DNA from 2 places in the Plantibacter sp. VKM Ac-2885 genome. Region 2 is predicted to be linked to the other one. Evidence: predicted binding sites of a transcription regulator. Region 2 holds the regulator's gene; the other holds the start of a gene.
What was found. Region 2 encodes LexA, which represses DNA repair genes until DNA is damaged. Its sites were predicted from a motif close to TCGAACANNTGTTCGA; they were not measured.
Positions count from the first base shown of each region.

Region 1: a site for LexA is predicted at 3,121-3,136, ahead of ITJ66_RS10435 (tyramine oxidase subunit B). Genes of this name have one in related genera too.

Region 1 covers NZ_JADKSK010000001.1:2,168,513-2,183,678, forward strand. Annotated here, with positions in the region: gene ITJ66_RS10415 (hypothetical protein) at 1-170, shown strand, start outside; gene ITJ66_RS10420 (GNAT family N-acetyltransferase) at 237-1,181, opposite strand; gene ITJ66_RS10425 (SDR family NAD(P)-dependent oxidoreductase) at 1,276-2,037, opposite strand; gene ITJ66_RS10430 (LysR family transcriptional regulator) at 2,141-3,046, opposite strand; gene ITJ66_RS10435 (tyramine oxidase subunit B) at 3,196-4,350, shown strand; gene ITJ66_RS10440 (ammonium transporter) at 4,444-5,703, shown strand; gene ITJ66_RS10445 (FAD-dependent oxidoreductase) at 5,700-6,854, shown strand; gene ITJ66_RS10450 (allantoate amidohydrolase) at 6,851-8,083, shown strand; gene ITJ66_RS10455 (HAD hydrolase-like protein) at 8,146-8,829, shown strand; gene ITJ66_RS10460 (DUF4396 domain-containing protein) at 8,908-9,396, opposite strand; gene ITJ66_RS10465 (triacylglycerol lipase) at 9,490-10,386, opposite strand; gene ITJ66_RS10470 (ROK family protein) at 10,413-11,618, opposite strand; gene ITJ66_RS10475 (ABC transporter substrate-binding protein) at 11,845-13,143, shown strand; gene ITJ66_RS10480 (carbohydrate ABC transporter permease) at 13,140-14,051, shown strand; gene ITJ66_RS10485 (carbohydrate ABC transporter permease) at 14,051-14,944, shown strand; gene ITJ66_RS10490 (glycoside hydrolase family 13 protein) at 15,010-15,166, shown strand, end outside.
Region 2 covers NZ_JADKSK010000002.1:1,506,576-1,521,741, forward strand. Annotated here, with positions in the region: gene ITJ66_RS19415 (methylenetetrahydrofolate reductase) at 5-1,003, shown strand; gene metE (5-methyltetrahydropteroyltriglutamate--homocysteine S-methyltransferase) at 1,000-3,327, shown strand; gene lexA (transcriptional repressor LexA) at 3,412-4,110, opposite strand; gene ITJ66_RS19430 (LysM peptidoglycan-binding domain-containing protein) at 4,382-4,774, shown strand; gene ITJ66_RS19435 (amino acid permease) at 4,864-6,324, shown strand; gene ITJ66_RS19440 (histidinol-phosphate transaminase) at 6,356-7,435, shown strand; gene sufU (Fe-S cluster assembly sulfur transfer protein SufU) at 7,469-7,906, opposite strand; gene ITJ66_RS19450 (SufS family cysteine desulfurase) at 7,903-9,210, opposite strand; gene hisB (imidazoleglycerol-phosphate dehydratase HisB) at 9,321-9,929, shown strand; gene hisH (imidazole glycerol phosphate synthase subunit HisH) at 9,926-10,561, shown strand; gene priA (bifunctional 1-(5-phosphoribosyl)-5-((5-phosphoribosylamino)methylideneamino)imidazole-4-carboxamide isomerase/phosphoribosylanthranilate isomerase PriA) at 10,647-11,393, shown strand; gene ITJ66_RS19470 (SseB family protein) at 11,377-12,204, shown strand; gene ITJ66_RS19475 (DUF1844 domain-containing protein) at 12,232-12,603, opposite strand; gene infC (translation initiation factor IF-3) at 12,900-13,499, shown strand; gene rpmI (50S ribosomal protein L35) at 13,515-13,709, shown strand; gene rplT (50S ribosomal protein L20) at 13,737-14,123, shown strand; gene ITJ66_RS19495 (RNA methyltransferase) at 14,226-15,026, shown strand.

The sequences.
Region 1 (15,166 bases), on a different contig from region 2:
CGGTCTCGGGCGCAGGGATCGCCGCAACCGTCGTCTCGATGGTCTGGCTGTCCTCCGCCGAAGGCGGGTCGTTCGTGCTGCCACTCGTCGTCGCTGCGGTCCTGCAAGCGATCATCTGGCTCGCGGTCTGCGCCGGGGTCGTCCGCGTACTGCGGTCGTCGCGGGTCTGACGAGCGCGACGGTCGACCGTGTCGCGGTGCTCAGCTGACTCGGTCGGAACCGAGCCCGGGGCGAACCTACTGCTCGTGAACGATCCGAACGCGCGTGACCGAGAAACCGGCTCGATCGAAGGCGCCGCGCATCGGGGTGTTCGCGGCGTCCGTGGTGCCGACGATCCGGTCCTGCCCCGACCCGTGGTGCACGTGGACCATCTCCGCCAGGAGGTCGTGCACGTAACCGTGTCCGCGGTGCTCGGGCAACACGCCCAGATAGCTGATGCTCGCGTCGTACGCCGTCCTGGTCGGAATGATGAACCCGACCATCGTCCCGTCGAGGAGCTCAGCGACCCGCCAGGCGTCCCGTTCGCCGGGGAGTGATCGGTAGAACGCCAGGTCGTCGTCCGCGAGGGCCTGGAGTCCTTCGCGCGCGACCATGTCCTGCGTGTGCGCATCGAGGGTGCCGGTCGCGACCAGGGCGAACAGCTCGTGGAACGCGTCGTCCGGGGCGGCGACGAAACGGAGGCGCTGCGATCGTGCCGGCACCGGATCGGAGCTGGACCTCGCGAAGCTGACCCGCTCGGTCGTGCGCGAGAACCCACCCGCGCGTGCAGCCTCATGGCGCCACCGCACCGCCTCCACACTCGCAGCGTCATCTGCCCACGCAGGGGAGACGTCGACGTTGAACTCCAGTGCGGGACCTGCGCCGAAGGCGTCCAGTCCAGCGCGGATGAGCGCAGCGCCGACACGTTCGGGCTCCGCGACCTCGACCGTGCTGGTGAGGCAGTCGAGCGTGGCGGGCCGGTTCGCGTCCGCCTTGCCCCACCAGAGTGCTCGTGCCACCGGGCGACCGTCCTGCTCGGCGATCCACGACCATTCCGGCCGATAGTTCCGACTCGCGAGTTCGGCGGTCAGCCGCTCCGGATCGACCCAGGCGACGGGTTCGTCACAGCTCCACGCTTGCAGGAGAGGGACGTCGTCCGGGGTGGCTCGTCGGATGGTGAAGTCGTCACTGGTGTCGGTCATCGGATCCAGCTTGGACAGGGTCGACCCGTTTGTCCAGGTTCTGCCTGAACACCGGAGCGGCATCGCGGGCGGCGGAACGCGCGAGGTGCGCCGCCTAGTCGATGGTGTGGCCGCCGTTGACGGTGATCCGCTGGCCGGTGATGAAGCCGGCCCGGTCCGAGGCGAGGAAGGCGACGGTCTCCGCGATGTCGTCGATGGTGCCCATCCGCCCCATCGGCACCTCGGCCAGGTAGGCGGCGATCTCCTGCGGGGACGCATCGGCGTGTCGCTCGACGGGGATCCACCCGGGAGCGACCAGGTTCACGGTGATCCCGGACGGTCCGAGTTCCCGAGCCCAGGAGCGGGTGAGACCGAGCTGCGCCCCCTTCGCCGCGACGTAGGCGGACATCCCCGGCAGGGCCCGCTCGAACATGTCGGATCCGATCTGGATGACCCGGCCGAACCGGTGCTCGCGCATGTGCGGGACGGCCGCCCGCACCAGCAGTGTCGGGCTCTTCACGAAGAAGTCCAACTGGGCGAGGTGGTCGTCCCAGTCGAGGTCGTCGATCGCGACCGTCGGTTGCGGCCCGGTGGCGTTGGCGACCAGGACCGCGATGGGACCCGCGGTTCCCGTGATGCGCTCGACGAGCGAGGACACGGCTTCCTCGTCCGTCACGTCCGCGCTGAACGCGTCGGCGGCACCGCCGGCCTGACGGATGGACTCGACGACCTCCGCAGCCTGGTCCGCCCCGGAGCGGTAGTTCACGGCGACGAAGTACCCCTCGGCCCCGAGTCGCCGGGCGATCCCCGCGCCGAGGCCTCTGGATGCGCCGGTCACCAATGCGACCCGTCGTCCTGCGGACGCGAGAGACGTCATGCTGTTCCTCTCCTGGTGGTGAGCTGCCGACCGGATTCCCGGCCTCGCCGAGCCTGGCCTTCCCGAGGATACCCGTCGCATCGAGACTGTCTCCGGCTGACCTTCACCCGAGCTGGGCGGCCGCGTCGCGGAGACAGGCGATGAACGCGTCGTGGACCGGGCTCTCGTCCGTCCGTTCCTGACGGGCGGCCAGCAAGCGTGTCGTCGGCGACCCGGCGAGCGGCACGACGACGATCGACGGCGGCACCAGCTGCCGCACCGACTCGGGCAGGATCGTCGTGCCCACGCCGGCCGCGACGAACCCGAGGGCGGTCTCCTGATGGACGACCTCCTCGACCACCTGCGTCCGACTCGACGTGCCGAGGACCTCCGCGACGCGGTCCACGAATCCCGGCATGAGCGCCCGCGGGTAGGAGATCATCGGGACGTCCATGAGTTCCTCCGCGGTGACCTCTGGTCGCCCTGCCAACGGGTGACCGACCGGGAGGCACGCCACGAGACGCTCCTCGAAGACGACCTCGGTGGTGAGCGCTGGAGAGCTGTCGGATGGCGTCTGCGGGACCTCGTCACGGACGATCCCGACGTCGAGCGTGCCGTCGCGGAGCCGGTCGAACTGTTCTCCTGAGGTCAACGGCACCAGGCGTAGCGTCACCCCGGGGCGGCTCGCCCGGAACAGCTGCACGACACCGGGGAGGACCGTGTAGTTGGCCGAACTCACGAACCCCGCGGTGAGCTCCCCGGCGAGACCGTCGACGAAGTCGCGCATCTCACCCCGGACCGTGTCGAGCTCCTCGACGATGTGTCTCGCCCGCGCCTGGAGATGTCGTCCAGCGGGGGTCAGCGCCACCCGCCTCGTCGAACGGTCGAACAGCGCGGTGCCGACCTCCTGCTCGAGCCGTGCGACCTGGACGCTCAGCGGTGGCTGCGACATGTGCAGCCGTCGAGCGGCGCGCCCGAAGTGGAGCTCCTCGGCGACGGCGAGGAAGTAGCGCAGCTGGCGGAGCTCCATCCCATCGACGATACGACCCTCGTATTACCGCGCTGTTTCGTCCAGATTGCGAGCGAAACGCTCTCAATCGAGGTTCGAATCGGTATTTGACCAGGACGATCGCGACCGTGTTCGCTGAGGACCACACACCCCGACCTGGAGGACCACCCGTGACCGCAGACGCTTCCCCGAACACCCGGATCGACATGCTCTACCTGAGCGAACCGGAGGTCATCGCCGCCGGCATGAAGGACATGGCCCACTGCATGGAGGTCATGGAGGAGGTGTTGGTGCTCGTCGCGAAGGGTGACTACCGGATGGCCGGCCCGACCGCCAACTCGCACGGAGCACCGATCGGGTTCCCCGCCACCTCACCGTTCCCCGGCATGCCGCTCGACGCCGCCGACCGTCGGTTCATGGCGATGCCCGCCTACCTCGGCGGACGCTTCGACACCGCCGGCGTCAAGTGGTACGGGTCGAACGTCGACAACCGCGAGCGGGGCCTCCCGCGCTCCATCCACCTCATCGTGCTCAACGACAAGGACACCGGCGCGCCCTACGCGATCATGTCCGGCAACCTCGAGAGCGCCTACCGCACTGCTGCCGTGCCGGGAGCCGCCGCGAAGCTCCTGGCACCGGTGGACGCGAAGTCACTCGGCATCATCGGGCCCGGCGCCATGAACAAGAGCGCCCTGCACGCCATGACCACCGCCCGCCCCTCGCTCGACACCATCCGCATCCACGGGCGCCGACGGTCGACCTCCGAGGCGTTCGCCGACTACGTCCGCGAGCACTACCCGCAGTTCACGACGATCGAGATCGCCGAGACGGTCGAGGCCGCTGTGCGCGACTCGGACATCGTCTCCGAAGCCGTCACCGGCCTGGTCGGCTCGGAGAACTACCCGTTCATCGACGGCGACTGGATCAAGCCGGGCGCCTTCCTGAGCCTGCCCGCCAACCTGCGTATGGACAAGGAGTACACCCTCTCCGGCAAGGCGCGCCTCATCGCGGACGCGAAGAAGATCTACGAGGCGTGGGCCGAGGAGTACCCGGCACCGTCGCACGAGACCGCGTTCGGCATGATCGGCCTCTACTGGCAGGACCTCATCGGGACCGGTGAACTCGACGAGTCCCGCGTGGTCAACATCGGAGACGTCTTCGACGGGAACGCCGTCGGGCGCGAGTTCCCCGAGCAGCCGGTGCTCTTCAGCGTCGGTGGGATGGGCGTCGAGGACGTCGCGTGGGCGAAGACGATCTACGAGAACGCCGTCGAGCAGGGGATCGGCACGAAGCTCAACCTCTGGGAAGCCCCCGACCTGGCCTGACCGCCGTCCGGCACCGAGCACCGACACCTGTTCCACCCGAACCCGACGCTGTGGCCGCCCGGCCGCTGTGCACCTCGAACGATGGAGTGATTTGTGGACGCTGGAAACGTCGCCTGGATCCTGACGAGCTCGGCGCTCGTCGCCCTCATGATCCCGGCCCTGGCTCTGTTCTACGGCGGGATGGTCTCGTCCCGCCGCATCCTCAACATGATGATCATGTGCTTCGGCGGGGCCAGCCTCGTCGCGCTGCTCTGGGTGGCCTTCGGGTACTCGCTCGTCTTCGGTGACTCCGTCGGCGGGCTCGGACTCATCGGGAACCCGTTCGAGTTCGCGGGGCTCGACCAGGCACTCGTCGACGACCCCGATGCCGGCATTCCCCTCGCACTCTTCGCGGCGTTCCAACTGCTGTTCGCCGGGGTGACGACGGCACTCGTCGCCGGCGCGGCCGCCGGTCGCATGAAGTACGGCGCCTGGTTGTTGTTCGCCGGGCTCTGGGCGACGCTCGTGTACTTCCCGGTCGCGCACTGGGTGTTCGCCTTCTCGAACGACACGGCGACCGGTGGATGGATCGCGAACACCCTCGGTGCCGTCGACTTCGCCGGCGGGACGGCCGTGCACATGAACGCCGGCGTCGCGGCGCTCGCACTGGCCCTCGTGCTCGGGAAGAGCAAGGACTGGGGCGGCAAGCTCCGTCCGCACAACCGCCCGCTCGTCCTCGTCGGCGCCGGGTTGCTCTGGATCGGGTGGTACGGCTTCAACGCCGGCTCGGCGCTGGCAGCCGGCAATGCGGCGAGCGTCGTGTTCCTCAACACCACCGTCGCCGCCTGTGCCGGGCTCATCGGCTGGTCCATCGTCGACCGGCTCCGCCACGGAGCGGTCACGAGCCTCGGCAGCGCATCGGGGATCATCGCCGCCCTCGTGGCGATCACCCCCGCCTGCGGTGCCGTCTCGCCCATCGGTGCCATCATCATCGGGGCCATCGCGGGCGTCGTCTGCTGCCTCGCCATCGAGTGGAAGTTCCGGCTCGGCTTCGACGACTCCCTCGACGTCGTCGGGGTCCACCTCGTCGGAGGCATCATCGGGACGCTCCTCATCGGGGTGTTCGCGACGGATGCGGCTCCGAACGGACGTTCGGGTCTGCTGTACGGCGGCGGATTCGAACTGCTCGGCGTGCAGACGATCGCGACCGTCGCGGTCCTCGCCTACTCGTTCATCGTCACCTGGGTGATCGCGAAGCTGATCCAGATCACCATCGGTCTGCGGATCCCCGAGGAGCACGAGGTCGCCGGGATCGACGAGCACGCGCACGCCGAGCGCGCCTACGAGGACGAAGACCTGGAAGCACGCGCATGACGAGCGTCATCGTCGTCGGAGCCGGGCTCGCAGGTGCTGCGGCGGCCTGGCGCCTCGCCCAGGCCGGGCACGACGTCACCGTCCTCGAGCGGAGTCGCCCGGCCAACGAGTGGGGATCGTCCCACGGATCGGCCCGGATCTTCCGCTACGCCTACCCGGAGGCGTCCTACACTCGTCTCGTCCTCGCGGCGGCATCAGGGTGGGACGAGCTCGGCCTGGAGCACGGGCGTCCACTGATCACGCCGACGGGGGCGCTCGACTTCGGGACGACCCGTCGCCCGGAGCACCTCGCGTCGGTGCTGGCCGAGCACGGCATCGATCACGAGCTGCTCTCCCGAGACGAAGCCAGAGCCCGTTGGGACATCGGCTTCGACACGCCCACCCTGTGGCATCCGGGAGCCGGCGTGATCGACGCGGAGCAGGCGGTGATGGCGATGCTCGAATCCGCCGTCCGCGCCGGGGCCACGGTTCTGAACGATCAGCCGGTCGAGCGGGTCGAGCGGACTGCCACCGGGTACCGGGTGCTCGGGTATGGGGGGAGGGCGTTCGATGCGGAGCAGGTGGTGGTCGCTGCCGGGGGCTGGCTTCCGGACCTCCTCAGCGTACTCGCGTTGCCAGGCGGGTTCCTCGACGCGTTCCCGGCCCTCGAGGTCCGTCAGGAGCAGGCGTACCACTTCCCGTACAGGGACCGACTCGGCGTCGCTTCGGAAGACCCGGCGCGACCTGGACCCGTGTGGCCCACCTTCATCCACAAGTCCGAGCGGATGCAGGCCTACGGGCTCCCCGGTGGGCGCGACGCCGAGTGGCGTGGTCAGAAGGTCGCCGAGTACAACGGTGGCAGGCGCATCCCCTCGGCCGCCGGTCATGACGGCGTCGTCGACGACGCGAACCGCCGACGGGTCGTCGCCTACGTCCGCGAGTTCCTCCCGAGCCTCGTCCCGGAACCGTACGCCGAGACGACCTGCCTGTTCACGAACACCCCGACGGAGGACTTCGTCATCGACCGGGTCGACGGGATCACGGTCCTGGCGCCCTGCTCCGGCCACGGTGCCAAGTTCGCCCCGCTCATCGGCGAATACGCCCTCGCGCTGATCGAGGGCCGAGACGATGTGCCGGCGATGTTCCGGCCGAGCCTGGCAGCGGTCCGGTGACCCGCGACACCGTGGTCTCGCTCCTAGACGAGATCGCGGGGATCGGTCGGGATCAGCGTCGGGGAGGCTACTCGAGGCCTGTCTATTCCGCGGCTGAACTCGAGCTGCGGGAGTGGTTCGTCGGTCAGGCCGAGCGCCGTGGCCTCGACGTGGACATCGACGGGAACGGGGTCATCCGTGCCTGGTGGCATGCGCCATCACGTTCGACGGCGGGTGCGGTGGTCACCGGGAGCCATCTCGACTCGGTGCCGGGCGGTGGCGCCTACGACGGACCACTCGGGATCGCATCGGCGCTGGTCGCTATCGATCACCTGCGCTCGCGTGGCGTCGAGCCGACCAAGCCGATCGTCGTCGCCGTCTTCCCCGAGGAGGAAGGCTCGCGCTTCGGCGTCGCATGCCTCGGCTTGCGGCTCCTCACCGGTGCGATCAGTCCGGAGCGGGCGCTGGCCCTGCGCGACGTGGAGGGCGACACGTTCGCCGAGGTCCTCGCACGCAATGGTGTCGATCCGCGGGGTGTGGGGCCCGATCCGGCCGGGCTCGGAGCGATCGACGCGTTCGTCGAGCTCCACGTCGAGCAGGGGCGGGCGCTGGTCGACCTCGATCGCCCGGTCGCGATCGGCTCGAGCATCCTCGGGCATGGACGGTGGCGGGTGTCGATCCGCGGTGAAGGAAACCATGCGGGCACGACGCTCATGCACGATCGACGGGACCCGCTCGTCGCGGCTGCGCGGATGATCACCGAGATCCGCACGATCGGGCGGGCCACGCCGGACGCTCGGGCGACCGTCGGTCGGGTGCTCCCGTTGCCGGGAGGCACGAACGTGATCGCGTCGAGCGTGGACTTCTGGATCGACGTCCGTCATCCCGACGACGTCGTGACCGCCGCGATCGTGGCGAGGATCACCGAACGCCTGTCGCTCGTCGCAGCGGAGGAGGGTTGCGTGGCCGCGATCACCGAGGAGTCGTTCAGCGCCACGACCGACTTCGACCCGTTCCTCCGCGGGCATCTCGAACGGATGCTGCCGGAGGCGCCTGTGCTCGGTACCGGAGCGGGGCACGACGCCGGAGTGCTCGCGTCGCACGTGCCGACCGCGATGCTCTTCGTCCGGAACCCGACCGGCGTCTCCCATTCGCCGGAGGAGCGCGCCGAGGACGCCGACGCCGAGGCCGGCGCCGTGGCACTCGCGGACGTCCTGGAGGGACTGGCGGTCGGCGTCGGGACCACCTGAGCAGGAGCCACCGGCCTCGTTTGATCCGACCGATGTCAGCCGGCCGTGTGAGACTCGACCTCGTGCACGAGAACGGATCCACGACCATCGACGCGGTGTGCTGGGACTGGAACGGCACGCTCCTCGACGACGTCGAGGTGGCGCTTGCCGCGATGAACACCGTTCTCCGGCAGCGCGGTCTTGCCGAGATTTCCGACCAGGAGGCGTATCGGGCGGTGTTCGGCTTCCCCATCCGGGCCTTCTACGCCCGGCTCGGTGTCGATGCAGCCGACTTCCTGGAGGCGGCCGACGAATACCTCGCGCTGTTCGCGGCCGGTGTGGGAGCGGCGTCGCTCCAACCGCAGGCCCGCGCGACCCTTGCGGCCATCGACGTGCTCGGCGTCGAGCAGGTCCTCATCTCGGCGACCCCAGAGGTCACCCTCGAGCGTCAGCTGGCTCCCCACGCGCTGCACGGTCATTTCGCACACGTCCACGGCATCACCGATGTCTATGCGGCGTCGAAGGAGCATGTCGTGACCGCGTGGTTGGAGGACTCGGGCCATGATCCCCGGCGCGTGTTGATGGTCGGCGACACCAATCATGACGAGGAGATCGCCGAAGCGCTCCAGGTGCGGTTCCTGCGATTCGACGGTGGTCACCAGGACGCGCCTTCGCATCGACGTCACCCGGTCATCAGCAGCCTCGGCGAGATCGTCGGCAGTCTCACCCCGTCGCCGGAGGCACTGCGAGACCTCCGCCGACGATGAAGCAGGCAGGCCCCGTCGACGGCAACGCGCCGTCCGAATGACAGTCGCAGACCGCGAGGTCGGAGGCCCATCATGGCCTCAGTGGTGGAGTCCGTGGACGACGGCGTGCCCCTTGCCGCGGCCGATCAGCCAACGGTTGACCGGTGTGGTGACGATGAAGGCCAGGGCGAGAGCGGCGACGAGGGAGCCCCAGAAGAGGCCGCTGGTGAGGCCGGCTTCCATCGCTCCGGGGATGGCGAGCATCGCGGTGTTGTCGATGATCTCCATGACCGCGATCGACACGGTGTCCGCCGCCAGGGCGACACCGATGGCGGCGCGCCAGGACAGTCCCGCGCGGCGCACGCCGCGCATCGTGAGCGCGTAGCCGAAGACGAAGGCCAGTGCGATCGAGAGCACCACGGTCCCGAGATTGTGCAGTCCGAGGCCGGTGCCGATCACCATGCCCAGCACTTCGCCGATGGCACATCCGGTGAGGCAGTGGAGGGTGGCGGTGGCGGCCATCCGCCAGGAGGTCGCATTGTCGGCTGCTGGGCCGTGGTGGTGGTGGTGGTGGGTCTGGTCGCTCATGAGCACTCCTCCGGTTCGTCCAAGAGGTCGAACGATACCCCTCGGGGGTATATTCCGGAGTGCTGGTCCGCTCACACGGGCATCGACGCCGACTCAGGACGTGAGCGCCTCGTCGACCACGGCGAAGACCTCGGGATCCCAGGTGAGCGCGCGCTCCCACGGGAGGTCGAAGGCGTCGGCGAAGAAGATGCTGTGGACGTCGTCCTCGAAGGAACGGCGGACCACGCGGGGGAGCACGTCGACCGGGACGTCGTCGGCTCGGGCGCTTCGCAGGGCCACCAGACCGTCGTGTGGCCACAGCTGCCGGGGTTCGGCTGCCGTGTGGAAGTGACCCGCCCCGACTGCGGTGACGGCGACGCCATCGAGGAAGCCGGCCTGCGTCGTGTTCCACTCGCGCAGGAACCGGCGTGAGACCTCGTCGGCAGCGCCCTGGGAGTTCTCGGCGGCATAGCTGCTCGAGCGCTCGAGGATCGTCGTGGTTCCCTCGTCGCCGTGGGCGTCGTGGACCGAGACCTCACCGGTGAGCACGTCGCCGAGGAGCGATCCCTCCCATGGTGTGCCGAGGGTGACGAGGCGGCCGATCGACGGGTCGGAACCGCGCAACTCGCGGATCGCGGCACGAGAGAAGAGACCGCCCATGGAGTGGGCGACGAGGTCGACGCTCGCGAAGCCGTGTTCGTCGGACAGCCACCGCAGGAACGCGGCCAGGCTCGTCCCGCCGGCGTCGATCCCACCGACGGCGTTGACGGTCACCTCGGCGGGCAGCACGATCGGGACGTCGGCGAACCCCTGCCAACCCGCGTCCTCGTGCACCTCCCCGGCACCGATCCGTGCCGGCGCGGTGAAGACCGGGATCTCCCGCCCGAGCAGGTGCGCACGCAGCGCGGTGAGGGTGTTCCCGGCGGCGAGGCCGGAGCCGGCGGCATGGTCCGGACCCGTGAACGGGGTCACGGCCGCACCTCCTGACACGAGGACGATCGCATCGGCCATGGTGCTCCTTCCGGCTGGCTACGACGTCAGCGTACTGGTCGGGCGAGGTCGATCCGCAGTGCGTTGCGACGCACGTCGTCGATCGCGGTCGCGACCGCACCCTGCGCCACCATGTCGGCACCGAGTTCCGACGCGACGAGCAAGGGAGGTTCCGCGCTCATGTAGCCGGGGATGCGCTCCGACGCGACCTCGAGCAGCTGCGACATCGACGGAGCGATCCCGCCGGCGAACACGATGCGCTCGACGTCGAGCAACCCGCCCAGGATGGCGCTCATCCGCGCGATGCGATCACCCATCCGGCGCACCAGGTCGAGCGCGACCGTGTCGCCATGGTCCGCCGCAGCGAGGACCGACTGCGCATCCACCTGCGCGACCGGTATATGGCTGAGCGGGCTGCTCTCCGGGAGCCCGCCGCTCTCGCGGTACTCGCGACCCCAGTCGCGCAGGAGTGCGGCGATGCCTCGCGACGAACCGACGCCGTCGACGAGGTCGAGGAGGTGCAGCTCGCCCGCCCGGCCGCGACCGCGGACGAGTCGACCGTCGACGACGTATCCGGCTCCGAGCCGCTCGCCGGTGACCACCGTGATGTAGGAGTCGACGCCGACGCCGGCGCCGATCGCACCCTCGGCGACGGCGGCGAGGTTCGCGTCGTTGTCGGTGACGACCGCGCAGCCGTGGTCGCGGATGCGCTCACCGAGCCGAGGGTTCATGCGGTCCCAGAAGACGTTGCCCTCGGGTGACCGCCCGAGTGCGTCGATGGGGGCCGGGACGCCGAGCACGATGCAGAGCGGCGGTTTCGGCCCGCACTGCCGCAGGGCCTCGTCGATCGCCGCGTCGACGGCGTCGACCCGTGCCTCAGGGGTGGCCGCCGGATCGACGGTGTGGTGCGACCTCGCGAGTTCCCGACCGCGCAGGTCTGCAGCGATGGCGGTGATGGAGTGGGCTCCGGCGTCGACACCGACGACGATCCCGGCGTCGATGCGCAGCTCGTAGCGACGGGCGGGGCGACCTTTCCGATAGGCGGCACCGGCCTGACGTGCGTCGTCGAGCTCCGTCAGCCAACCCAGTCCGATGAGTTCGTCGGAGAGCGTGATCGCCGTCGATCGTGACAACCCGGTGGCGGTGATGACGTCGGCCGCGGTGAACGCGGACGTCGCCCAGGCGTGATCGAGGACGGCGGTGATGCTGGAAGAGCGCGGCTCCGCTGCCCGCTCCGTCGTCGTCGCTTCCATGACCGACAACGATATCCACGATCCGCAGACCGCGCGCGGATGCCGAGCCGGGGAGGCGCTGCACCGTGCGCAGAACCGTGAACGATCACGGCGTCCGGCCCGTGGATGTCGTGATGGAACCGGTGCTTGACCAGACGCCGAACGGATGGCAGAGTTTCCGTCATCAGTTGATTTACTCTCTGTATTTAGTCAGCGGATCCATCGAGGGTTCCGCGGAAGGACAACGATGTCGAACCCACTGAAACGCGCGATACGCGCCACGGCCGGAGTGGCGGGTGTGGCGCTCCTGGCCAGCGTCCTCGTCGGTTGCTCGAGTGATGGCCGGGAGACCATCCACTTCACGTTCAGCAAGCGTGAGGCGTTCACCTTCATGAACCAGGCCGTCGCGGACTACAACGCCTCGCAGCAGCAGTACGAGGTCGTCATGGACACCTCGGGGCCCGATCCGCTCGCGGCGAGCTTCGTCCGTGGCAACCCGCCGGACCTCATGCTCTCGAACTACAACCACGAGGTGTCGCGTTTCGTCGAACGGTGCGCGCTCTCCGACCTGTCCGACACGACAGCGGCGGCGTCCATCCGCGACGACCTCCAGCCGTTGCTCGACCAGTACGGCGTCTGCGAGGGACGCACGAGTGCGCTGCCCTACTCGGTGATGGCCGCTTCCGTCATCTACAACAAGACGATCTTCGCCGAGTACGGCCTCGAGGTGCCGACGACGTGGAGTGAACTCATCGCCGTCTCCGACACGCTGAAGGCGGCCGGCGTGGCGCCGTTCTACGCGACGTTCGCCGATGCCTGGACCGCCAACCAGGGCTGGTTCGACTACTCGGTCGGTGGCGCCGTCGACATCCCGGACTTCTACGACCGGCTCGCGGAGGAAGGCACCGAGGTGGGACCGGATGCTCCGGTCTCGTTCGAGAAGGACTTGCTGGAGCCCATCGAGAAGATGCAGCTGCTCGCCAAGGAGTACACGCAGGCTGATGCGCCGAGTCGCACCTACGACGCCGGCAATGTCGCCTTCGCCGAGGGCAAGGGCGCCATGTACCTGCAGGGCCCGTGGGCGTTCAGCCAGATCGCACTCACCGCACCCGATCTCGACCTCGGGACCTTCCCGCTGCCGATGACCGAAGACCCGAAGGACCTCAAGGTCCGGGTGAACCTCGACCTCGTCACCATCATCCCCGAGGAGGCGAAGAACCCGGAGGGTGCCCGTGACTTCCTCGAGTACCTCTTCCAGCCGGAGATCATCCAGGCGTACAACGAGTCGCAGCTCGGGTTCGTCCCGACGGACGACGGCAAGGCTCCCGACGACCCGCGCGTCGCGGGCATGATCCCGTACTACGACGCCGGCGCGTTCTACCAGGGGCCGGGCGTGCTCAACCCCCGCGCCATCCCGACCGAGAACTACGCGCAGTCGCTGGTCCTCGGCACCGACGCGGCGTCGATGCTCCGCACCATGGACGCGGACTGGGCACGACTCGCGTTCCGACAGCCGCCCGTCGCGAGCAAGGAGGGTTCCGAATGAGCGCCACCACATCGATCGTGACCGGGGGCAACCCGAAGGTCCGACGCAGCACCAAACGGGTCGAACCGATCTACTACTTCTTCCTGTTCCCAGCCGTCATCCTGTTCACGCTCGCGATCACGCTCCCCGGCGTCGTCGGCATCTTCTTCAGCTTCACCGACTCCATCGGGATCGGCGACTGGGAGTTCATCGGCTTCACGAACTACATCGCCGCGTTCAGCGATCCGGCCATCCTCACGAGCTTCCTCTTCACCTTCGGGTTCTCGCTCGTGACGGTCATCGCGGTGAACGTCATCGCGTTCCTACTCGCGGTCGGCCTGACCGCGAAGATCCGCTTCAAGATGGGACTTCGCGGGATCTTCGTCATCCCGATGGTCATCTCGGGCATCATCATCGCCTACGTGTTCCAGTTCCTCTTCATGAACTCGGTACCGGCCGCCGGCTCGGCGCTCGGGATCCCGTTCCTCGAGACGAGCATCCTCTCCAACCCGGACCTCGCCTGGCTCGGCATCGTGATCGTGACGGCCTGGCAGTCGATCCCCGGCACGCTGCTCATCTACATCGCGGGTCTCCTCGCAGTCCCCGGCGACGTCTACGAGGCGGCGTCGCTCGACGGCGCGAACAAGCGCCAGCAGCTGCTGCGGATCACCCTGCCGCTGGTGATGGGATACGTCGTGATCAACGTGATCCTCGGCTTCAAGAACTACCTGAACGCCTACGACATCATCGTCGGCCTGACCAACGGTGGCCCGGGCACCTCCACGCGGAGCATCTCGATGACGATCATCCGCGGGTTCCAGACGGGTGACTATGCCTACCAGATGGCCACGGCCACCCTGTTCTTCATCATCACGATCATCATCGCCCTCGTGCAACTCTCGGCGACGCGCGGAAGGAACGCACTCTGATGGCCACGCCAACCGTGCTCAGCACCCAGTCCATCACCACGGCGAACGCCACCCCGAAGCAGCGGACCAGGGGAGAGCGGGTGAGCTGGTCGACGACGATCATCCTGCTGCTCTGCGCCGTGACCGTCCTGCTGCCGCTCTACGTGACGATCTCGATGGCGTTCAAGACCGACACCCAGTCGGTCGACGGCAACGCCTTCTCGCTCCCGGCGCCGTTCAGCATCGACGGCTTCGTCCAGGCGTGGACGCTGACGAAATTCCCGGTCGGCTTCGCGATGTCGCTGCTCGTCACCGCAGGGACCGTCGTCGCGACGATCATCCTGGCCTCCTTCGCCGCGTACGCCATCGTGCGCAACTGGGATCGCCGACTGTTCCGCTTCTCGTTCTTCTACCTGCTCGCCGCGATGTTCATCCCGTTCCCGGTCGTCGCCCTCCCACAGATCCAGCTGACCGGTCGCGTCGGACTCGACAACCCGTTCGGGGTGATCATCCTCGCCACGATGTTCCAGCTGAGTTTCAGCGTGCTGCTGTTCACGGCGTTCCTGCGATCGATCCCGATCGAACTCGAGGAGAGTGCGCGCATCGACGGTGCGAGCACCTGGCAGACGTTCTGGAGGCTGATCTTCCCGCTCCTGGCTCCCATGAGCGCCACGGTCGGCATCTTCGCGTTCCTCTACGCCTGGAATGACTTCATGATGCCGTCGCTGATCATCTCGGACGCGGGACTCCAGACCCTTCCGGTGCGGCAGAACCTCTTCCAGACCCAGTTCAGCAGCAACTACAACGTCGCCTTCGCCTCGTACCTGATGGCGATGGCCCCCGCGATCATCGCCTACCTGTTCGCGCAGCGTTGGGTGATGTCGGGCGTCACCCAGGGTGCCGTCAAGGGGTGACCCGTCCGACCGACGGACCGACACCGGATCCACCCACCATCAGAGAAATCGAGGACCACGCCGTCATGACCGACGCACTACTCGTCGACACCGACACCGACACTGAGTCCGCCGACGCCACCTGGTGGCGTCAGGCCGCCGTGTACCAGATCTACCCGCGGAGCTTCGCCGACGCGGACGGGGACGGTCTCGGCGACCTGCCGGGCATCCGCTCCCGGGTCG
Region 2 (15,166 bases):
CCCCATGACCATGACGGAGCCCGCCTGTCCCGGGCGTACCCCCTTCTCCTTCGAGCTGTACCCGCCCAAGACGCTCGACGGCGGCGTCGCGCTCGCACGGACGGTCGAGCACCTGGCCGCCGCCGGCCCGGAGTTCATCTCGGTCACCTTCGGCGCCGGCGGTTCCTCGCGAACGGCGAGCCTGGACGTGCTGCGGAGCATCCGGACGTCGACCTCGGTGGACCCGATGGCCCATCTCACCTGCGTCGGTTCGACGCACGCGCAGGCCAGCCGACTCATCAAGGACTTCCTCGATGCCGGGGTGCACAGTTTCCTCGCGCTCCGCGGCGACCCGCCTGCCGGAGCCGTCGAGGGGGACGCCTTCCTCGGTGATCTGGGGAGTGCCGCGGAACTCGTGCAGCTCATCGGCCGGGTCAGTGCCGAGCACGAGCCCTACGCCGAGGGGTCGCTGGTCGGCCTCCCGGGCGCGGTGCAGCTCGGGCGACGCCATCGGCCGCGGATCGCGGTCGCCGCGTTCCCCAACGGCCACCCGCGCTCGCGGTCGACGACGCAGGACCTCGACACCCTGTTGGCCAAGCAGGCGGCTGGGGCGACGCTCGCCATCACCCAGCTCTTCTTCCACGCCGACGACTACCTCGCCTTCGCCGAACGCGCGAGACGTCACGGCGTCACCATGCCCATCCTGCCGGGCGTGATGCCCATCACGAGTCCGGCGCGGTTGCGTCGAGTGCTCGAGCTCAGCGGCGAGGCGCTCCCGAGCGACCTGGCCATCGCGCTCGAGGTCGAGCCGGACGAAGCGGGACGGATCGACATCGGCACCGACTACTCCGCGAGGCTCATCCGCGACGTCGTCGCGGGCGGCGCGCCGGGCGTCCACCTCTACGCCTTCAACCAGCATCGGACGGTGCTCGACGTGTTGCACCGTGCCGGCATCCCCGTGCAAGGCGGCCGACCGGTCCGTCATCCCATCCCCGATCCACTCACCAGCAAGGACGCACGATGAACCCCACTTCCGCATTCCCCGTCGGCACCATCCTCGGCTACCCGCGCATCGGGCCGAACCGGGAGTTGAAGCGCGCCGTCGAGTCCTTCTGGGCCGGCCGGATCGACGCCGAGGCGCTCGAGCGGACGGCCTCCGAGCTGCGCGCCGCCACGCGTGCCCGCCTCGCGGGGCTCGGCCTCGACCCGACGAACGCCGCGATCCCCGAGAGCTTCTCGTTCTACGACCAGGTCCTGGACGCAGCGCTCACCGTCGGCGCCGTCCCGGAGCGCTTCTCGTCGCTCGTCGGGGCCGACGGTCGGGTCGACCTCGTCGGGGCGTTCACGATCGCTCGTGGCGCCGGCGACCTCGCCCCGCTCGAGATGACGAAGTGGTTCGACTCGAACTACCACTACCTCGTCCCGGAGATCGGCGAGTCGACGCCGTTCGCGCTCTCCGACGACCGAGTGGTCGAGCAGTTCCGCGAGGGCCTCGCCGAGGGGTACGTGACGCGGCCGGTCATCGTGGGCCCCGTGACGTTCCTGCTGCTGTCCAAGGCGGCCGAGGGGGCCTCAGCGGGATTCGCCCCGATCGACCGACTGGAAGCGTTGCTGCCCGTCTACGCGGAACTCCTCCAGCGCCTGGCCGCTGCCGGCGCGCCCTGGGTGCAGCTCGACGAACCCGCACTGGTGTCGGAGACGTTCGACGTGCCGAGGTCGACGGTCCTCGCGGCGCTCGAACGATCGACGGCCGTCCTGTCCGCCGTGTCCGACCGTCCGTCGATCTTCGTCGCGGCTCCCTACGGCGCCTTGGGCGATGCCCTCCCGGTGCTGGCCGACTCGGGGGTCGAGGCTGTCGGTGTCGACCTCGTCCGAGGAGGCCTGCCGGACTCGTCTCCCGGACTCGCGTCGAAGACCGTCGTCGCGGGAGTGATCGATGGCCACAACGTGTGGCGCGGCGACCTGGCCGCCGCGGCCGATCTCCTGGAGCGCGCGGCGGACCGTTTCCCGCAGCTCGCGGTGTCCACCTCGACGTCCCTCCTGCACGTCCCGCACGACGTGTCGGTGGAGACGAAGCTCGACCCACGTTTGCGGAGCTGGCTCGCCTTCGCCGACCAGAAGGTGGATCAGATCGCGGTCCTCGCACGTGGTCTCACCCAAGGGCGTGCGTCCATCGCGGCCGAGCTCACCGCAGCGTCGGCCGCGCTCGACGATCGGCTCGCCGCGCCGGGGGTGGTCGATGCCGCCATCCGCGCACGGACGGCAGCGCTCGCACCAGCGGACTTCACCCGAGACGACTACCAGGAGCGCGCCACGGCGCAGGAGCAGGCGCTCGGCCTGCCGTTCCTCCCGACGACGACGATCGGCTCCTTCCCGCAGACCGGCGACATCCGTCGCGCCCGCGCGCAGCGGGTCGCCGGGACGCTCGACGAGGAGGCCTACGTCGCGACGATGCGCGCGGAGATCGGGCGCGTCGTGGCGCTGCAGGAGGACCTCGGGATCGACGTCGTCGTCCACGGCGAGCCTGAGCGCAACGACATGGTCCAGTACTTCGCCGAGCACCTCGACGGGTTCGCCGTGACGGAGCACGGGTGGGTGCAGTCCTACGGTTCGCGATGCACCCGTCCGTCGATCCTGTGGGGTGACGTCTCGCGACCGGCGCCGATCACGGTCGAGTGGTCGGCCTACACGCAGTCGTTGACCACCAAGCCGGTGAAGGGCATGCTCACGGGCCCGGTGACGATCCTCGCCTGGTCGTTCGTGCGCGACGACCAACCGCTCGCCGAGACGGCGAACCAGGTCGCCCTCGCCCTGCGTGACGAGATCGCCGACCTGGAGCGGGCCGGCATCCGCATCATCCAGGTCGACGAACCCGCACTCCGCGAACTGCTCCCGCTCCGGCGGGCGGACCAGGGGCGGTACCTCGACTGGTCGGTGGGCTCCTTCCGGCTGGCGACCGCGGGCGTGCGGGCCGAGACGCAGATCCACACCCACCTCTGCTACTCCGAGTTCGGCGTGGTGATCGACGCGATCCGACGACTGGACGCCGATGTGACGAGCATCGAGGCGGCACGGTCTCGGATGGAGGTCGTGTCCGACATCCGGGCGAGTGGTTTCGACCACGGCATCGGCCCGGGCGTCTACGACATCCACTCGCCTCGGGTGCCGAGCGTCGCGGAGGTGACCGCGTTGCTCGAGATCGCGCTGGAGGGGATCCCGCAGCGACAGGTCTGGGTGAACCCGGACTGCGGACTCAAGACGCGAGGGTACGAGGAGACGGTCGCCTCCCTCGCCAACATCGTCGAGGCCACGCGTGTGGTCCGCGCACGGGTCGGTGCGACCGGCTGACGTCGTCGGTCCGGCACGGACGAAGGCCGGGACGATCCACGGATCGTCCCGGCCCTCGTCGGTGTCGCGGAGTGGTCCGGTCGGTCAGACCGTCCGGAGCACGGCGACGACCTTGCCGAGGACCTCGGCGTGGTCGCCGAGGATCGGTTCGAAGGCCGAGTTCCGGGGGAGCAGCCAGGTGTGACCGTCGCGCTGGCGGAACACCTTCACGGTCGCCTCCTCGTCGAGCATCGCCGCGACGATCTCGCCGTTCTCGGCGGTTTTCTGCTCGCGGATGACGACCCAGTCGCCGTCGCAGATCGCGGCGTCGACCATCGAGTCGCCGACGACCTTCAGCATGAACAGACTGCCCTTGCCGACCAGCTGACGCGGCAGGGGGAAGATCTCCTCGACCTGCTGCTCGGCCGTGATCGGGATGCCGGCGGCGATGCGACCGACGAGCGGGACCATGGCGGCGTCGCCGACCGGGGGAGCGGAGTCGGGATCGCTGCCCTCGACGGCGCTCGGCAGGTCGATGAGCACCTCGATGGCGCGGGGACGGTTGGGATCGCGTCGGAGGTATCCGCTGAGTTCGAGCTGTCCGAGTTGGTGCGTGACACTCGACAGGGAGGCGAGCCCGACGGCGTCGCCGATCTCGCGCATGCTCGGCGGATATCCGCGCTGAGAGACCGAGCGCTGGATGACGTCGAGGATCGCCAGCTGCTTGTCGCTCAGGCTCTTCCGTCGCCGGGTGCCGCCGATCTGGCGCTCCCGGGCTCCGTCGCCCGCCGTGTTCGCTGCCATCTTCGCTCCTGCCCTGATCGGCTGTCGGTGACCGATGTCGGTGGGTGGTGGTGTACTGCTTCCAACACTCGAAACTGTATCCGCACCAGCTCGTCCAGACAAACATCTGTTCGAGCGTGTCGCCGATCCCGCGCGTCTCAGGTACGAAGACAGGGTTGAGTATTCGAACAATCGAAGATATATTCGGAACACAGGTTCGTATCCGGCACTCCTGGTCGAGTGTCGGGTACGAGTCCTCATCACATGATGAGCACACTCTTGGAGGGTTGACATGAGCGCAGCACTGATCGGGTCCCACCGGGCGCTTCCCGCACGGACGGCGCAGGCACCGACGTCGGACGCACCGTCCACACGCCGACTCCGCCTGACGAAGCGCGGCCGCGTCGTCTTCACCACGCTCGCCGCCATCCCGCTGGTCATCGGCGTCGCGGTCGTCGGACTCTCCGCAGGCGGTGCCGCGGCCAACACGGCGGCGGCGGGAGCCACGTTCACGTACATCACGGTCGACCCGGGCGAGTCGCTCTGGCAGCTGGCCGAGTCCATCGCACCCGACGCCGACCCGCGCGACGTCATCGCCGAGATCATGAACCTCAACCAGCTCAGCACCGCCGGTGTCGAGCCTGGGCAGCGCCTGGCGATCCCGCAGCGGTACGCGGCCGAGTAGGCCGACAATCGGCGGGTCACTCCGCGCTGGTTCTCAGCTATCGTCGATGGCGCGGTGCAACGACGCCCGCAGCATCGTCGGAGGCAAGCATGAGTACAGACGATCGGAGCCGCTCGCTGCTCCGGAAGAAGCCGATCGCGGAGATCGAGGATGAGACCTCCGGTTCGAAGCTGTTCAAGAGCCTCGGGCTCTGGCAACTCACGGCCATCGGGGTCGGTGGCATCATCGGGGTGGGGATCTTCTCCCTCGCCGGACTCGTCGCTCATGGGAGCGAGGCCTCGCCCGCTGTCGGGCCGGCCGTCCTCTTCTCGTTCCTGATCGCGGGTCTCGCCTCCGCGGCCGCGGCGTTGTCGTACGCGGAGTTCGCCGGCATGATCCCGAGAGCCGGGTCCGCCTACACCTACGGGTATGTGGCGCTCGGCGAGATCATCGGCTGGTTCATCGGCTGGGACCTGTTGCTCGAGTACATCGCGATCGTCGCGGTGGTCGCGATCGGGATCTCCGGCTACTTCGACGCCTTCCTGTCCGGCATCGGGATCCACATGCCGGCCTGGATGACCTCGACCGCCGACGAGGGGAAGGGCGGCCTCGTCAATCTCCCCGCCATCTTCGTCTGTCTCCTCGTGACCTTCATCCTGAGTCGCGGGACGAAGGCCTTCGGTCGATTCGAGCTCATCGCGGTCGGCATCAAGGTCCTGCTCATCCTGTTCATCATCGGCCTCGGGGTCTTCTACATCAACGGGGAGAACTACGATCCGTTCCTCCCCAGCGGTTTCGGGCCGGTGTTCGCCGGTGCCGCGACGGTCTTCTTCGCGGTCTTCGGATACGACGCGATGAGCACGGCGGCCGAGGAGGCGAAGGACGGCAAGAAGCACATGCCGAAGGCGATCATCCTCTCCCTCATCGTCGCCATGCTCCTGTACGTCGCGGCCACCCTCGTCCTGACCGGTATGCAGAACTACACCGACATCGACCCCACCGCCGGGTTCGCATCGGCGTTCCAGAGTGTCGGCCTGCCCGTGGTGGCGACGATCATCTCCGTGTTCGCCGTCCTGTCGATCCTCACCGTGATGCTGACGTTCCTGTTGGGCGTCACCCGTGTCTGGTTCTCGATGAGTCGTGACGGTCTCCTTCCGCGGTGGTTCTCGCGCACGGACCGGCGAGGCGTGCCGCAGCGGGTGACCTGGATCGCCGGCGGCGCGGCAGCCGTCTTCGCCGGGGTGTTCCCGATCAAGCAGGTCGCCGACCTCACGAACATCGGCATCCTGGCCGCCTTCATCGTGGTCTGCGTGTCGGTGATCGTGTTCCGGTACACGAAGCCGGACGAGCCCCGCTCCTTCCGGTTGCCGTTGATGCCGTTCGTCCCGGCGTTCGGCGTCCTGGCGTCCGGCTTCCTGATCCTGCAGTTGCACTGGGAGACCTGGCTGCGGTTCGGGGTCTGGCTCGTGATCGGTCTCATCGTGTACTTCGCCTACGGGCGACGCCACTCGCTGTTGAACCCGGCGAGCCCCCGGCACGAGGTCCTTCGTCGGGAGCGTCAGGCGGAGTGAGCGCGCCGGTCGGAGTGGCTAGCATTGTGGAGTGACCGCTCTCGACGACCTCCCCATCCGCGACGACCTCCGAGGACAGCGCCCGTACGGCGCTCCCCAGGCCCTGGTGCCGGTGGCGCTCAACGTCAACGAGAACACGCACCCGATCCCTGAAGCGGTCGCGCACGACATCGTCGCCTCGCTCGCGTCGGCGGTCCTCACGGTGAACCGATACCCCGATCGCGAGTTCACGGAACTCCGCGAGGCCCTGGCGGGATACTTGGGTCACGGGGTGTCCCCGGAGCAGATCTGGGCGGGGAACGGGTCGAACGAGGTGCTGCAGCACATCCTGCAGGCCTTCGGTGGTCCCGGGCGATCGCTCCTCGGGTTCACGCCGACGTACTCGATGTATCCGCTCCTGGCCGCCGGCGTCGGCACCAGGTGGATCCCCGCGACGCGCGACGCCGAGTTCGAGCTCTCGCCCGAGACCGCCGCGCGTCAGGTGGCCGAGGCGGATCCTGACCTCGTGTTCCTCTGCTCGCCCAACAACCCCACCGGAACACCGTTGTCGCTCGAGACCGTCACCGCGGTCTACGAGGCCTCGCGGGGCATGGTGATCGTCGACGAAGCGTATGCGGAGTTCGCTCCTGACGACGAGGCGAGCGCGCTCACGCTGTTGGAGGGGCGTCCGCGCCTGATCGTCTCCAGGACGATGAGCAAGGCATTCGCCTTCGCCGGGGTCCGTCTCGGGTACCTCGCCGCCGACCCCGCGGTCGTCGACGCGCTGAGACTCGTCCGGCTCCCGTACCACCTGAGCGCCCTGACGCAGGCGGCCGCGACCGCCGCACTCCGACACGCCGACGAGATGCTGGCGATGGTCGACGACATCCGGACCCAGCGCGATCGCCTCGTCGTCGAGCTCGGGCGTCTCGGCTACGACCCGAAGCGGAGCGGATCCAACTTCGTCCTGTTCGGCGGCGTCGCCGATCCGCACGCGGCGTTCGAGGCGCTCTTGGCGCGGGGGATCCTCATCCGTGACGTGGGTATCCCAAACCACCTGCGGGTGACCGCAGGCACCGAAGCGGAGACGACCGCGTTCCTCGAGGCCTTGGCGGCGATCAGCCCCGCCTGACCAGCCCTCGGCCGGGCGGAGGTGGGCGCCTGCTCACGGCAGGCGGGTCAGGGCCGCCTCGGCGGCGACCCAGGGGAGCATGGCGCACTTCACGCGGGCGATGTAGCGCGAGACGCCGCTGAACGCCGCGGCGTCTCCGAACCGTTCCTCGTCGAACTCGAGCGTGCCCCGCGAGCGGATGACCGTCCGGAACTCGTCGACCAGGGCCTGGAGCTCGGCCGGTGTGAGGCCTGCCGCGAGGTCGCTCAAGCAGGAGCTCGACGCCTGCGAGATCGAGCAGCCGTGCCCCTCCCAGGCGATCGGTGCGAGACGACCGTCGGGCCCGGGGTGGAGCTGCAGGGTGACCTCGTCGCCGCAGGTGGGGTTGAGCTGGTGCGACTCGGCGGCGGGCGCGTCCCGCAACCCGAAGCCGTGGCGCTGGCGGGCGTGGTCGAGGATGAGCTCCTGGTAGAGGCTCTCCAGGCCGCTCATCGGGACACCCCGAAGAACGGACCGACGAGGGTGGCGGCCTCGAGGAAGGCGTCGATCTCGGCCTCCGTCGTGTAGAGGTAGCTGCTCGCGCGGGTGGACGCGGTGAGGCCCAACCGGCGGTGGAGTGGTTGCGCGCAGTGGTGACCGACGCGCACCGCGATGCCGCGATCGTCGAAGAACTGACCGACGTCGTGGGCGTGCACGCCGGTGAGGTCGAAGCTCGCCAGCCCGGCGCGAGGCGTCCCGGGCGGCGGCCCGATGAGCGTGACGCCGGGGATGGCAGCGAGTCCGGCCGCGAGACGCTGTCCGTAGGCCGCCTCGGTGGCGTGGACACGGTCCATGCCGACCGCTTGCAGGAACCGGACGGCGCTCGCGAGGGCGATCGCCTGCGACACCGGCTGGGTCCCGGCCTCGAACCGTTGCGGAGCGGGCAGGAAGTCGGCGCCGTCGAGTGTGACGGTCGTGATCATCGACCCGCCGGTGAGGAAGGGGGGAAGGGCGTCGAGCAGCCGGCGGCGACCCCACAGGGCCCCGATGCCGTTCGGACCGAGCATCTTGTGGCCGGAGAACACGAGGAAGTCGACGCCGAGGGACGCGACGTCGACGGGGAGGTGCGGCACGGACTGGCAGGCGTCGAGCACGGTCAGCGCGCCGACGCGTTCGGCGAGCGCGACGAGCTCGGAGACCGGCGCGATCGCCCCGGTGACGTTGGACACGTGTGCGAACGCGATGATGCGCGTGCGTTCGCTGATGACGTCGCCTGCGGCCTCGAGGCGCAGCACGCCGTTGTCGTCGACCGGCAGGTGACGGAGGGTCGCACCGGTGCGTGCGGCGAGTTGCTGCCAGGGGATGAGGTTCGCGTGGTGTTCGAGTTCCGTGACGACGATCTCGTCGCCTGGACCGAGTTGGAACCGCTCGGCGGCAGCACCACCGAGGCCGGCGCTCGCGGTCCCGATGGCTCCGGCGATGAGGTTGAGGGCTGCGGTCGCGCCGGAGGTCCAGACGAGTTCCCGCTCGTCGGCACCGATGAACGCGGCGACGGTCGCGCGAGCGTCCTCGAAGAGCTCCGTCGCCTCAGCTGCCAGGAGGTGGGCACCACGGTGGACGGCGGCGTTCTGGTGCGTCGCGTAGTCACGCTCCGCGTCGATGACCTCGATCGGGCGTTGCGAAGTGGCTCCGGAGTCCAGATAGACGAGCGGGTGTCCGTTCATCTCCCGGGCGAGGATCGGGAACCGTTCACGGAGAGCGGCGATCTCCGTCGCGTCGAGTGGGACGGCCGGGGCGATGCTGGGTGTGGAAGTCATGACCTCTCAACGATAGGCGTCGGCACGGCCTGGTGCAGCCGCATGACGCGACGATGCCCACCCGTCGACACGCGGCGTGCAGCGGCGGTGCGCTCGATACACTGGATCCCATGACCACCCAGCAGCGCACGGCCCGGATCCAGCGCGCGACGAGCGAGTCCAGCATCGAGCTGGAGTTGAACCTCGACGGCACCGGCACGAGCAGCATCGAGACCTCCGTCCCGTTCTACAACCACCTGCTCACGGCCTTCGCGAAGCACTCGCTGACGGACCTGACCGTCCGTGCGACGGGCGATGTCGACATCGACGTCCACCACACGGTCGAGGACGTCGGTATCGTCCTGGGCCAGGCGATCCGTCAGGCGCTCGGCGACAAGGCCGGCATCTCGCGATACGGGGACGCGCTGGTCCCGCTGGACGAGGCCCTCGTGCAGGCCGTGGTCGACATCTCCGGTCGTCCGTACCTCGTGCACGGCGGGGAACCGGCCGGATTCGAGTTCCACCTCATCGGCGGGCACTTCACGGGTTCGATGGTGCGTCACGTCTTCGAGGCGATCACCTTCAATGCGGGCCTCACCGTGCACGTGAACGTCCTCGGCGGTCGCGATCCGCACCACATCGCCGAAGCGGAGTTCAAGGCGTTCGCGCGGGCCTTCCGGCAGGCGAAGGCGTTCGACCCCCTGGTCCAGGGCATCCCGTCGACGAAGGGCGCGCTGTGAGTGCACGCCCGTCGGTGGTCGTCCTCGACTACGGCTCCGGCAACGTGCACTCCGCCGTCAAGGCCCTCGAGCTCGCCGGCGCCGACGTCGTGCTGACGGGCGACCGCCAGGCCGCCCAGGCCGCCGACGGTCTCGTCGTGCCAGGGGTCGGTGCCTTCGATGCGGTGATCGGCGCCCTCCGTTCTTCCCACGGCGACGAGGTCATCGACCGTCGTCTCGCGGGAGGCCGTCCCGTCCTCGGCATCTGCGTGGGGATGCAGGTCATGTTCGAGCGTGGTTTGGAGCGCGGTTCCGAGGCCGAGGGCCTGGGGGAGTGGCCCGGCGCGGTCACAGAACTCGAGGCGCCCGTCCTGCCGCACATGGGCTGGAACACGGTGTCGCCGGACGCGGGGTCCGTGCTCTTCGACGGCCTCGCCGACGAGCGCTTCTACTTCGTCCACTCCTATGCCGCACAGCAGTGGACCCTCGAGGTCATGCCGCCGTTCCCCGAGCCGCGCCTCACCTGGGCGACCCACGGCGTGCCGTTCCTCGCGGCCGTCGAGAACGGTCCGCTGTCGGCGACGCAGTTCCACCCGGAGAAGTCGGGCGACGCCGGTATCCGTCTGCTGTCCAACTGGCTCGGCACCCTGTAGCCGACTAGGATCAGGTGCTTGTGCCACGAGGCATGCTGTGCGCCGGGAACCGAGGGGCTCGCAGCTCCCGAAGAGACGGTGGATCATGAACGAGTTCAACACGACGGCCGGACTGACGCTGCTCCCCGCGATCGACATCGTGGACGGCAAGGCCGTCCGGTTGACGCGCGGCGAGGCCGGTTCGGAGACGAACTACGGCGAGCCCGTCGACGCGGCCCTGGACTGGGCTCGCCAGGGGGCGGAGTGGATCCACCTCGTCGACCTCGACGCCGCGTTCGGTCGTGGCGACAACCGGTCGATCATCCGCAAGGTCATCTCGAAGGCGCGCGGCGTCAACATCGAACTGTCGGGCGGCATCCGCGACGACGCCTCCCTCGAGCAGGCGCTCGAGACGGGCGTCGCACGCGTGAACCTCGGGACCGCAGCGCTCGAGAACCCCGAGTGGGCCGCGAGCGTCATCGCCCAGTACGGCGAGGCGATCGCGGTCGGCCTCGACGTCCGTGGCACGACGCTCGCCGCTCGCGGGTGGACGCAGGACGCCGGCGACCTGTGGACCGTCCTCGACCGTCTCGAGGAGGCGGGCTGCGCACGCTACGTCGTGACGGACGTCACGAAGGACGGCACGATGCAGGGGCCGAACATCGAACTGCTCCGACAGGTGCTCGAGCGCACGGAGCGGCCGGTGGTGGCCTCCGGCGGCATCTCGAGCCTCGACGATCTGGTCGCGCTGCGCGAGCTGGTCCCCCTCGGGCTCGAAGGGGCCATCATCGGGAAGGCGCTCTACAACGGCGCATTCACCCTGGCCGAGGCGCTGGATGTCTCGGGCCGCTGACGAATCCTCCGAGCCCGACCGGCAGGGTCCGTCGGGCGGGCATGCCCACCGTGCGATGGGTGGTGCCGATTCGGCCGGCCAGCCCTGGGCCGGTCGGAGCTTCCAGCCGAACGCGAGTTCCGGTGACGACGGCAGTGCGCCCGAGCGGCTGATCGAGTCCCTCCGACGCTTCCGGGCCGGCGAGGTCGGCGAGGCAGAGGTCGTCGACGCGTTCCGGGACTCCCGCCTGCTCATCCCGCTCGTGGCCCACCTCGGTGAGGCCGGCGAGAACGAGCACGGCCAACTGGTCGACAAGTCGCAGGAGCTGTCCATCGTGACCGTGACGGGTCCGGACGGCCGCACCGTGCTCCCGGTGTTCAGCTCGGTGCAGGCGATGTCCGCCTGGAACCGGACGGCGAGGCCGATCCCGGCCGACGGCGTCCGGGTCGCCCTGGCGGCCGCGAGTGAGCAGACGGACGTGGTGGTCCTCGATCCGACGTCGAGCACCGAGTTCGCCGTACGCCGCCCCGCGCTGTGGGCGATCGCGCAGTCGCAGCCGTGGACGCCCAGCTTCGCGGACCCGCTGGTGCGCGGCGCGTTCGAGCGATCGATCGAGCAGGAGCTCGCGGTCGTGAGTGTGCGTCTGCGAGCCGGAGATCCGGAGGCGAAGCTCGCCGGATCCGAGCTCGTGGTCGAGCTCGGCCTGCTGCAGGGACTGACCCAGCAGGAGCTCGACGCGGTGCTCGCGCGGCTCGCTCAGCGCTGGGCCGCGGACGAGGTCATCGCGACGCGCGTCGACTCGCTCGCGGTGTCGCTCCGCCCCGCCGACTGATCGGCGAGGCGGAGCACCTCCCTGCCATCAGGTGACCGGGCCGGTCCACTTCTCGCCGGGACCCTTGCCGATGGGATCCTGGATGGTGGACGCCTCCCGGAAGGCGAGCTGCAGGGACCGCAGGCCGTCGCGCAGCGAGCGGGCGTGCATGTCGCTGATCTCCGGGGCACCTGCGGTGATGAGCCCGGCGAGGGCGTTGATGAGCTTGCGGGCTTCGTCGAGGTCCGTCTGGGCGTCGGGGGCATCCGCGAGGCCGCACTTGACCGCTGCAGCGCTCATGAGGTGCACGGCGGCGGTGGTGATGACCTCGACGGCGGGGACGTCGGCGATGTCCCGGGTGGCCTGATCGGCCCCTCCCGACTCGTCGTCGTGGTCGTACGGGCTGGTGGTGTTGTTCACGTGGATCCTCTGTTAGACTCGTGCGGTGCTCCGAGACATGTCTCGGTACGAAAGAGGAGATTCTCCCACCCGCGCTTGACCGCTTCACAAGGTTACCGGGTTGTCACGCTCCGCCTGTCGCTTCACCGCTTCGGGTCGTCGGGCGTGGTGCCTTCCGACAGGTGTTTTGAACACCGGCGGAGGGTACGGGTGTGTGGTGAACCGATTTCGTCGCGTCGCAGGTATCGGACCTGGTCGCGTGGCATCCCACCCAGTCAGAGGAGCTCCGCATCAGCGATCCCCGTACCAATGACCGTATCCGCGTCCCGGAGGTCCGACTCGTCGGTCCCGGCGGAGAACAGGTCGGCGTCGTCAAAATCGAGGTCGCCCTTCGCCTCGCGCAGGAAGCGGATCTCGACCTCGTCGAGGTCGCACCCAACTCCAAGCCGCCCGTCGCGAAGATCATGGACTACGGCAAGTTCAAGTACGAGGCTGCGCAGAAGGCCAAAGAGGCCCGGCGCAACCAGGCGAACACGATCCTCAAAGAGGTCCGGTTCCGCCTCAAGATCGATCAGCACGACTACGAGACCAAGCGCAAGCGCGCCGAGGGCTTCCTCAAGGCCGGTGACAAGGTGAAAGCCATGATCCAGTTCCGCGGCCGCGAGCAGTCCCGCCCAGAGCAGGGCGTCCGCCTGCTCCAGAAGTTCGCCGAGGACGTGTCCGAGTGGGGCACCGTCGAGTCCACCCCTATGGTCGACGGTCGCAACATGGTGATGGTCGTCGGTCCACTCAAGAACAAGTCCGAGGCGAAAGCCGAAGCCAACGCACAACGTGCGGCATCCAAGGCACGTCCGGCTGACGCCGACGAAGCCGACGAGGCTGCTCCGGTGGAGTCATCCACCGACGAGAACCGATAAGAAACGAGGAATCCCATGCCGAAGCAGAAGACCCACTCCGGGGCCAAGAAGCGATTCAAGGTCACCGGCAGCGGCAAGCTGATGAAGCAGCAGGCCGGTATGCGACACAACCTGGAGAGCAAGTCCAGCCGTCGCACCCGTCGCCTGAACCAGGACCAGGTGCTGGCGCCCGCCGACGCCAAGGTCATGAAGAAGCTGCTCGGTCGCTAGACCGTTTACCCGTAAGGAACTAGGAACATGGCAAGAGTCAAAAGGGCGGTCAACGCTCACAAGAAGCGTCGCGTCATCCTCGAGCGCGCCGCCGGTTACCGCGGTCAGCGTTCGCGTCTGTACCGCAAGGCCAAGGAGCAGGTCACTCACTCCCTCGTCTACTCGTACCGCGACCGTCGTGCGCGCAAGGGTGACTTCCGTCGCCTCTGGATCCAGCGCATCAACGCGGCTTCGCGTGCCAACGGCATGACGTACAACCGCTTCATCCAGGGTCTCGGCCTCGCCGGGATCGAGGTCGACCGCCGTATCCTCGCGGACCTCGCGGTGCACGAGCCCGCCACCTTCGCGGCCCTCGTCGCGTCGGCCAAGGCCGCGCTGCCCGCCGACACCTCGGCGCCCAAGGTCTCCGCGTAGTCGGAAGCCCTGCGTCCGCCCGGACGATGTGTTCGAACGGCCCGATCCCACCAGGGATCGGGCCGTTTCGTCTGTCCGGAGTGCGACCCATAGGATGGGTGCGTGCTTGACAATCCGCGGTCACCGCGCGTCCGTTCCGTCGCCAAACTCGCCAAGCGTCCGGCGAGACAGGAGACCGGCCTGTTCCTCCTCGAAGGACCACAGGCGGTCTCGGAGGCCCTGCAGTTCCGGCCCGACCTGATCCTCGAGCTGTACGCGACGCCGACGGCCCTCGAGCGCTACACCGACATCGGGGCCGCGGCCACCGATGCGGGACTCGAGGTCGAGTTCGTCACCGAGCAGGTCCTCGAGTCGATGGCCGACACCGTCACCCCGCAGGGGTTCATCGCGGTCGCGCAGCAGTTCCCGACCTCGATCAAGGACATCTTCGCCGGAGAGCCGCAGCTCGTCGTCATCCTGGAGGAGGTCCGCGACCCGGGCAACCTCGGGACGATCATCCGAGCCGCGGACGCCGCCGGCGCGGACGCCGTCGTCCTGAGCGGACGGACCGTCGACCTCTACAACCCGAAGGTCGTGCGCTCCACGACCGGCTCGCTCTTCCACCTGCCCGTCGCGGTCGGTGTCGAGCTGCCCGCCGTGCTGGAACGGGCCCGCGCAGCGGGACTGCAGGCGCTCGCTGCCGACATCAAGGGCGAGGACCTCCTCGTGGCCCGGTCGGAAGGCGTGCTCGCGCGGCCGACGGCATGGGTGTTCGGCAACGAGGCCAGGGGACTCACCGATGAGCACCTCGAGCTCGTCGACCGTGCGGTTACGGTACCGATCTACGGCCGTGCCGAGAGCATGAACCTGGCCACTGCGGCGTCGGTGTGCGTCTTCGAGAGCGCGTTCGCGCAGCACGCCTGAGCGCCTGAGGCGTCGACCGTCGAGGTTACGAAACGGTAACCGTAGCGCTTCCGTCATGCGCACGAAACACACGGTCACCTAGTTTGGGTTACATGGAGCCAACAGCGTCCCCGAACTCCGGCCCGACGGAACCCGATGCA